DNA from 2 places in the Neobacillus sp. GCM10023253 genome. Region 1 is predicted to be linked to the other one. Evidence: riboswitches for the same ligand, from Rfam matches in the RefSeq annotation. Region 1 holds a riboswitch; the other holds the start of a gene.
The links. A riboswitch is a leader RNA that binds a small molecule or an ion and turns the genes downstream of it on or off. The one in region 1 is predicted to bind cyclic di-GMP.

Region 1 (4,236 bases):
TTGATATTGATAGTAAAAAAGACCGCCCGCGATGATTAACACGAGAACTACACTTAGCGTTAGGATTTTTTTCATCATTTTCATCCTTTTGGTGTCAAAATTACAGATAGAGGTCGATTAACAGGCCTTTGATTTCCCCTATCTTATCAAGCAATTGAATATTTGCATCCTCTTTTTCTAAAATTTCCTTCGACAGCTCCAACAAATTTCTATCAATCTCTTTAATAATTTTTAGCCTCCTCCCCCTATTCATCGACGTGAAAGAATCCGTTATTTCTAAAGAGAGGCCATTTTTTACAACTTCCTGCAAAAAAGATTGAATTAATTTTTTATATTTTTGAAGATCAGCGGCCGTTCGTGACTGAACCAATCGCTCCCCTTGCTTTTGAATCCCGTCTAAAAGGGAGTTGAGCTGCTCTTTTACCAAATTAGTTTTTGAATCTGTCAAAATCTGTTGAAATGAGGATGATTCAGCTTGCTTCGTTTCTTTTTGAAAAAATATTTTATCGTTCGTGACACCAAATCCGTGACTAACTTTCAAGGGAAAACACCTTCCAAACGCTTAAGTTTGTGATTGTCGATATTTGTAAAACTAAATTACAATAAATTATTAATTTTAGCAATCATTAGAAAAGGAGAAATTTATGACGACATTTATCGGTTTGATTCTGGCTATCGTTTCTATCGGTGTAGGGATGGTATTAAAAGGCGCGTCGTTTGAAGCACTGGCGAACCCTGCTGCCTTTTTAATTATTTTTGGCGGAACGATCTCTGCCTTGTTTATCGCATTTCCCTTGAGTGAAATAAAAAAAATTCCGATGCTGTTGAAAATTGCTTTTGTCGAACCAAAGCAGCCCAGCCAAGATGAAGTCATCGAGATGATGGTGGATTGGTCGATGGTGGCGAGGCGTGAAGGCGTACTCGCATTAGAGGAAATTGCCGAGTCCGTCGAGGATCCTTTTTTAAAAAATGGTCTAGAAATGATTATTGATGGCAGTGACCGGGACCAAATGGAGGAAATCTTGTTCAGTGAACTGGAAGCAGCGGCCGATCGGCACAAGGCCGGCAGCCTCGTCTTCAGCCAGGCGGGGACGTACGCGCCGACACTAGGCGTTTTGGGTGCTGTGGTTGGTTTAATTGCGGCGCTCGGAAATCTTCAGGATATGGACAAACTCGGACACTCGATTGCCGCCGCCTTTATCGCGACGCTGTTAGGGATTTTTTCCGGATATGTCCTTTGGCATCCGATCTCCAATAAGCTAAAGCGCATTGCGAAAAAAGAGCAGGACCTGAAGCTGATGATGATGGAGGGACTTCTTGCCATCCAGGAAGGGTTAACACCTAAATTGATCGAACGAAAGCTGGCTGTTTATTTGCCAACAAAGGCACGTTTGAAACAGGAGGAAATGGTTGTGAAAGAGGTTGAAAGTCTGTAAGACTGTGAGTTCAAGCTGGAAAAATAGAGGCTGCGTTTTAACTAGGCCATCTTGTAAGAAAGGAGGAATAGAACGGTGAGGAGGCGGAAACTGCAAGACCCTGAAGAGCATATGGACGAAAGCTGGTTAATTCCTTACGCGGACCTTTTGACCCTGCTGCTTGCCCTGTTTATCGTCCTATTTGCTTCGAGCAGTATCAATTCCGAAAAGCTGCAGCAAATCATGGTTTCGATGAATTCAGCTTTGAGCGGCAAAGGAAGCAGTTTGATTTTAAAAGAAAATGCCAGCTCTCCTGCGGTGAAGCCGCTCGAAAAAACTGCCGGCGAGGAAGAGAAACAGGAAGAGAATGAAAAATTGCACAGCCTGATGGAGAATATTCAAAGCTATATAAAGGCACGCGGCTTGGAGAAGGTCATAACCGTTCAAGACGAGCCTAAGGGAATCAAGCTTTCCCTAAAGGATGTCATTTTGTTTGAGTCCGGCAGCGACGAATTGAAGGGAAATTCCCCTGCAATTTTGGGTGACTTGCTGGATTTGATTAAAGGAGTGCAAAACCCTATCAGCATTGAGGGCCACACGGATAATGTCCCGATTACCGGGGGCAGATTCAGGTCGAACTGGGAATTGTCGTCTGCCCGTGCTTTGTCCGTTCTTTACTTTTTCGAGCAAAATAGCATCTCTTCTGATAAATTGCAATTTGCCGGCTTTGGCGAGCAAAAGCCGCTGTATCCGAATGATACGGTGGAGCACCGCCAAGCTAACCGAAGGGTAGATATCATGATTCTGAAAGTCCAGGAATAATTTTTTCCCAATATAAAAAACGCGAAAACACTTGCTGAGACAAGTTGTTCATCGTCAAAATAGTAGTAATTCCATAAATCGTACGATAAAGGCAAACCCATTGAAAAATGGCGACGCAAAGCTACAGGGGCTAAGGTCATTGGTCATTCCGATCATCATGCTAGCCAGCTTCCGAATACGGACTCCTGCGATTTATGACAATAGAAGAGGGGTTGAAAATGGAATGAATACATTATTAGCTAAATTCAAAAAAGAGTGGCACTTGTTTAGGGTGAATTACCATGAGCTGTTGCTTGCAGACTGTCTTGACTATGAGTTGCAGTGCAAGCTCGAACAAAAGATTACTTACCATAAAATGAGATTAAATAGTTATTGTTGAGAATTAATTCCCTCCCTTGATTGGTTTCGGACATGGAAAATAAAGGTCTTCGAATTTTGAACAATATCTGCGATAATAGTAATAGATTCGTGAGAGTTCAATCAAAACACCATCAAGGAAGGAAGCAGCAATGAAACAATCCATAAGTTCAAAGTCTATCAGCCTGGCGCTTACTATATCTATTATCGCCATTTCGTTTTCGGCCATCTTTGTAAAATGGTCCGATGCGCCAGCTTCAATTTTAAGTATGTACCGAATGTTGTTTGCTAGTTTGTTATTGGCACCGATGGTTTGGGTGAAACGCAAGGAGTTTAAAAAAGTGAGTCCAAAGAATGGCGCCATGCTCTTTTTTTCCGGAGTCTTTCTGGCCCTGCATTTTGCTCTTTGGTTCGGCTCGTTAAAGTTAACCACGGTTGCAAGCTCGACCATCATTCTCGCCCTACAGCCGCTCATTTCACTTGTTGGCGGATTTTTTCTTTTTAAAGAAAGAACCACAGCTTCCGCACTGGCTACAATGGGGATTGCAATCATCGGAGCGATGATGATTGGCTGGGGAGACTTCGGTTTAAGCGCTGATGCCATCCGTGGCGATCTTCTCTCCTTTTTCAGCGTTATCGCGGTGGTCGGTTATTTATTTATTGGGCAAACCGTCGTGAAAAATATATCCCACTGGATATACAGCTTTAGCGTGTTCCTTTGTGCGGGGATTGTGCTTGTTGTTTATAATCTGTGGGCCGGAGTGCCGTTTCTCGATTATCCGCCTAAAGAATGGGGGATTTTCCTGCTGCTAGCCATCGTTCCGAGCCTTAGCCATGTAATTAATAACTGGTTGCTAAACTATGTGAACGCCACGACCATTTCAATGAGTATTCTCGGCGAACCGGTCGGCAGCACGATTTTAGCTGTCATTTTACTCGGAGAACGATTATCAGGCTGGCAAATCGCCGGCGGCCTCCTCGTCCTGCTCGGCGTCTTCTTCTTCATGAGCAAAAAACAAAAAGCCGCCCCGCCAATGCAGAAAGCAGCTGTGTGATGCATGCGAAGCACGGGGACGGTTCTTGTGCCTCAAAATTTTGAGGCATGAGAACCGTCCCCATGCTTCATGTTTATTTAAAGGAAAAGCCGTTTTGTTCAAGAATTTGTTTTAGGTTTTCTCGTAAGCTTGCTGAGGCCGCGATGGTTTCCGGTCTTGTGCATCTTCGTGCCGTGTGTTCGCACCATCCGTAATCCATCCCGTGCTTTTCAGGTTCTCCCGCCAAAGAGACCCTTCTTCCATCATACGTTCTCCTTGAAATCATAATTTGATCATATTCATTCAAATAAGTATCAACTTCTTCTATTGAATAAGTTTCAGCATGAACCGTGACTTGTTCAGGAAGCCGTGGTTTTACACCCCTTCTCATCCCCTCTTTCTCGAAACCAATCGCTAAACCCGCGACTGCATAAACACCCTCCGGCAAACCTAGTTCCGCCATAACTTCCTTTGGATTGTTCCGAATAGACCCTACCGGGACACTACCGAGTCCCATAGATTCAGCCGCTACTAAAGCATTTTGCAGTGCTAAAGCAGCGTCTACGGATGAAAGCAAAAACATTTCTAGCGTCTTGGCAGAAAACGTA
Region 2 (4,236 bases), 140 kb from region 1:
GACGCTTAGCTGCAAAAGTTTTAAGATCCGGTTTGCTAGAGCCTCCGCTTGATGGGTGTTTGCGCCTTTAAGCAACACTGTGAACTCATCACCGCCAAGTCGGCTCACAAAAACATCCTCATCTTCTAATTCTTTTAGTTTTCGAGAAACCTCTATTAGAACCTCATCCCCGGCCTCGTGGCCATACTGATCATTCACCCTTTTAAAGCCATCCAAATCAATAAACATCAGACAAGCCTGTTTCTTTTTTCTTAAGGAATGCTCTAATTTCCTCAAAAAATAATGTCGATTGGGAAGGCCTGTCAACGAATCATATAAAGCCATTTGCATTAGTCTTTCATTTAACTCTTGTATTTTTAGCTGTTTATTTTGGAGCTTGTCCGTTAATACCCCTACCCCAATTGAGCAGGATAGCGTAATGACAGAGATACCAATATGCAGTGCCGCGCTTTCATCGATCATATCTTCACTGTGGAACTTTTTTTCATAAAAAAACCAGCTTAAATGATAGGCATTGAGGATGATTCCAGTAAAAACTCCGCCATATAATCCTAGATAATAGGAAAAGATAAAGCACGGGAAAAGCAATGCAAACCACGCCATGTCGTCGATGTAAAACGTTTCGTAGTCATCTAAAAAGTCGGGTAAGATTGCAAAAAATATACATAGCAAAACAAGCGGCACAGGAATTTTCCTACTAACGCCCACATTCAAATTCATCAATCAGTTATCCTCCTTGGCAGCCCAGCTGAAAATAGCAAACATCCCCATTTCAAGGAATTAATTTAGTAAAATTATAATTCAAATTCACATATTTTAATAGATTACAAAAAATGGTGATGCATGGGGACTGATCTGGTGATGCATGGGGACTGATCTGGTGATGCACGGGGACGGTTCTTTTGCCTCAAAAAAGGAAAAATGATGCATGAGAACCGTCCCCATGCATCATTCTTTTTACTGACCATCTGTTTTCTTTGAGTTTTCCTGGGCGCTTTTGGCTTGTTCGGCTTGCTTCTGTGCTTTTTCGCGTTGTTGCTCCAGAGCCTTTTTGGCTTGTTCTTTCGCTTGCTCTGCCTGCTTTGCGGCCTCTTCACGTTTTTGCTCTGCTAGTTTTGCCGCATCAGCACGTTTTTGTTCCTCTATTTTAACTGCCGCCTCGCGCTGGCTTTCTGCCATTTTTTGTGCTTCTGCTTTAGCTTGATTTACAGTGGTCTTTGCAACTGCATTAACTTTCTCAAGAGGCTTTTGCTCAGTTTCCTCGGCAGCCTCATTCGTGGCTTTTTCAACATCTGCCGTATTTGCGGTATCTTCCGTAGACTCCATATTTCCTTCTACAGGCTGTACATTGGTGGTTTCATCTTCCACTTCGCCCGCGGCTTGGTCGTCCCCAGTGTTTTCCTGCTTAAGCTCCAACTCCGCTAACTTCTTGCTGATTTTCTTTTCAATCTTTTCTTGTACTTTGCTGACGTTCTTGGCTAATGCCTCTTTTGCACGAGGGTTGTCCACTTTTTCCAAGGCGGTTTGCAAAGCTAACAAGTTAGCAGCAAACTTAGCCTCAATCGCTGCCCGGACTGGGTCAACAGGTGCTGCCGTTTCGTCTCCTTCAACAGTTATACCTTCATCGTTAGTCGCTGTTTCATCTTCGGACGTCCCAGGCTGAGAATCCTCAACCGTCTCGCCTTGCTGATATTTGGCCAAAGCCAATTCTTGTTGTTCCAGCGCTTGTTGAAGAGTTTCATTGGCTAATTCCTCTTCGCCAGAAGCTAGCAATGCCTCCGCCTCTTTAATGCGTTCCTCCGCGAAAGAAGCCAGCAGTTCCGACTCTTTTACTTCATCAAAGGTTAACGCTAATTGAACATTCTCCATTAATTTTTTTACAAAGTAGAGAAAATCTCCAGGTAGTAAAGATGGTTCTTCACCTGATACTTCTGTCGTACCCTCTGTTTGCGCAGCATCGGTTGTTGTTTCAGTAGTATCGGCTGCAGCCCCAGCATCCACGGTAGTTGTTGGTTCGGATGCCACCGAAGATGTTGCCTCTGCATCGGTTGATTCAGATTCAGTAGTTGCATCAACAGTTTGTCCTACCTGAACCGTCTGATCCTGTTGAACAGTATCTTCTGTTGGTGTAGCAGTGGTCACGGGTTCCTCCGCAAACGCCGAACCAACTCCACCAGTGAACACAAATCCCGCAGCTATTACGCTTGTTGCAAGGACATTGCGAACCTTTTTGAATGACTGAACATTTTTTACCATAAAAAAATTCCTCCTAAACTAGTTTATGTTTAAAGGAAGAATCTCGAAATAAACCCTATTAAGCTAGAGCCTTTTCGCGATTCTCCATTTGGTAACCCAGCCGCCATAGCGATATACGCCTTAGGCCTGTGACTTTGCGTCTCTACCTTTCGATAGATTTGCCTTTTACAAATGAAGAACGACACCCAAAAGACTCTCGTCCATCATTTTCTACTTAAATATATAATAAACGACAAAAAATGAGTAGATGGTCCCGTTAAAATGATGCAGAGGGACGGTTCTTATGCATCAAAATAGTTGTCAAACGCTTAAATAACACAACTATGCTCCAAAAAATGATGCACGAGAACCGTCCCCATGCATCACTCAATCAACAGAGCCCATTGTTTGGAATACTTCGTTTGTTTGTGGTGTGACGTAGAGGGTTCGGCTCGGGAAGGCTATTTCTACTGCCTCTTCCTCTAGTATCGCCATGATTTCTAGATTGATTTCGTGTTTGATTTTTACGTGTTCTGCCCAAACGGTCGAGTTTGTGAAAAAGTAGATTAGAACATCAAGACTGCTCTCGTTATAGTGGTCGAACGCGACCATAATGGTATCCGGGTGGATTTCCTCATGCGTCCTTAGCAATTGTTCAATCCGCCTTACTACTCGTTCCAATTCTTCCTTCGTGGTTTTATAGTTAAGTCCTAAGTGAAAATCGATCTTTCTTTTTCCCATACGGCTCCAGTTCGTAATCGCTTCGTTCGCGAGTGTCGCATTTGGAACCGTCACTAGAGCTTGGCTAAAGGTTCGAACCTTCGTGCTTCTAAAATTGATATCTTCGACGATCCCCTCTACGCTCGGCGTCTTGATCCACTCTCCAATCGAAAATGGTTTTTCCGTGACAATCACGACCCCGCCAATGAGATTCCCGACAGCTTCCTTTGCCGCTAAAGCAAAGGCAAGTCCCCCTAAGCCAAGGCCGGCAACCAATCCATTGACATCATAATTAAACTCCTGCCCGATAATACTGATACTAATGGCGATAATAATGACGCGAATGGTCCTTGAAATAAACGGAAGAAGAATCAAATCAATCTTATTGTTCATTTTTTCATTAACACTGATCAAGATTCCTGTGCTAGGAGAAGACAAATTAAACAATCCCCACGTAATTAAAACAATGATCATCGAACGCAAAAATTTGATAAACAACGCATTTTGCTGCTCCATAAAAGGGAAATAATCCATCGCCAGGTACAAACCTACAATAATAAACGCCCACCCTAAAGGACGTTCAAAACTCAAACAAATCTGTGTTAAAAATTCAGTCGGTGTTTTGCGGGTCAATTTTACAATCAACTGAAACACATATTTAGTAAACAGGTTTCTAAAAAGAATAAATACAGCCAAAATTCCAATCGAAATTCCTAAATTTTTTAACATGTCATAGTCTATGTCCGCCGTTGAAAAAGCCAATACCAAAGAATCCAAAGACATTTCAAAAAATACCTTCCCTCTACTCCAAGACTTTATAACATCATTAAACCATTACAACGAAATATAATAACTTTTTTAAAAAAATAATGGAATACATCAATAGTCTCAGATTGAAGCACGGGGACGGTTCTCTTGCCTCACAATTGCCTGTGCTGAGTCAGCTTTGAGGCAGAGGGACGGTTCTTATGGTTCAAAAAATGGTGTACTAGAAGACACAAATCCATCCGATTATTACCAATAGTTAAGTTAGGGGAAAATGGCGGGCAACGACTGAAATGAGGCACGAGAACAGTCCCTACGTATAATAGCGCGGAGTACGATAGTACATGGTTTGGTTAAAGGCTGGAAAGATTGAGTTAAAGTGTATAAAGATGTTTGCATCGAGCAGTTCAGGATACTGACGGAAAAGACGTTGGTCGCCATAGATGATGGCAGATAGGGCAAGGTTCAATTCACGCTGGAAGATCAGGAATCGCCGCTGTGCCGTTTGTTCATCAA

Region 2: linked by a shared signal. The riboswitch ahead of ACFPA1_RS23570 (DUF5667 domain-containing protein) and the one ahead of ACFPA1_RS22945 (hypothetical protein) in region 1 are both predicted to bind cyclic di-GMP.

The regions. Positions count from the first base shown of each region.
Region 1 is NZ_JBHSHV010000026.1:49,779-54,014, forward strand. Features, by position in the region: gene ACFPA1_RS22925 (flagellar basal body-associated FliL family protein) at 1-78, opposite strand, end outside; gene ACFPA1_RS22930 (YaaR family protein) at 101-541, opposite strand; gene motA (flagellar motor stator protein MotA) at 645-1,436, shown strand; gene ACFPA1_RS22940 (flagellar motor protein MotB) at 1,512-2,237, shown strand; cyclic di-GMP riboswitch class I at 2,318-2,413, shown strand; gene ACFPA1_RS22945 (hypothetical protein) at 2,377-2,616, shown strand; gene ACFPA1_RS22950 (DMT family transporter) at 2,747-3,649, shown strand; gene ACFPA1_RS22955 (NADPH-dependent oxidoreductase) at 3,723-4,236, opposite strand, start outside.
Region 2 is NZ_JBHSHV010000026.1:193,481-197,716, forward strand. Features, by position in the region: gene ACFPA1_RS23565 (GGDEF domain-containing protein) at 1-720, opposite strand, end outside; gene ACFPA1_RS23570 (DUF5667 domain-containing protein) at 958-2,256, opposite strand; cyclic di-GMP riboswitch class I at 2,344-2,429, opposite strand; gene ACFPA1_RS23575 (mechanosensitive ion channel family protein) at 2,623-3,738, opposite strand; gene ACFPA1_RS23580 (staygreen family protein) at 4,034-4,236, opposite strand, start outside.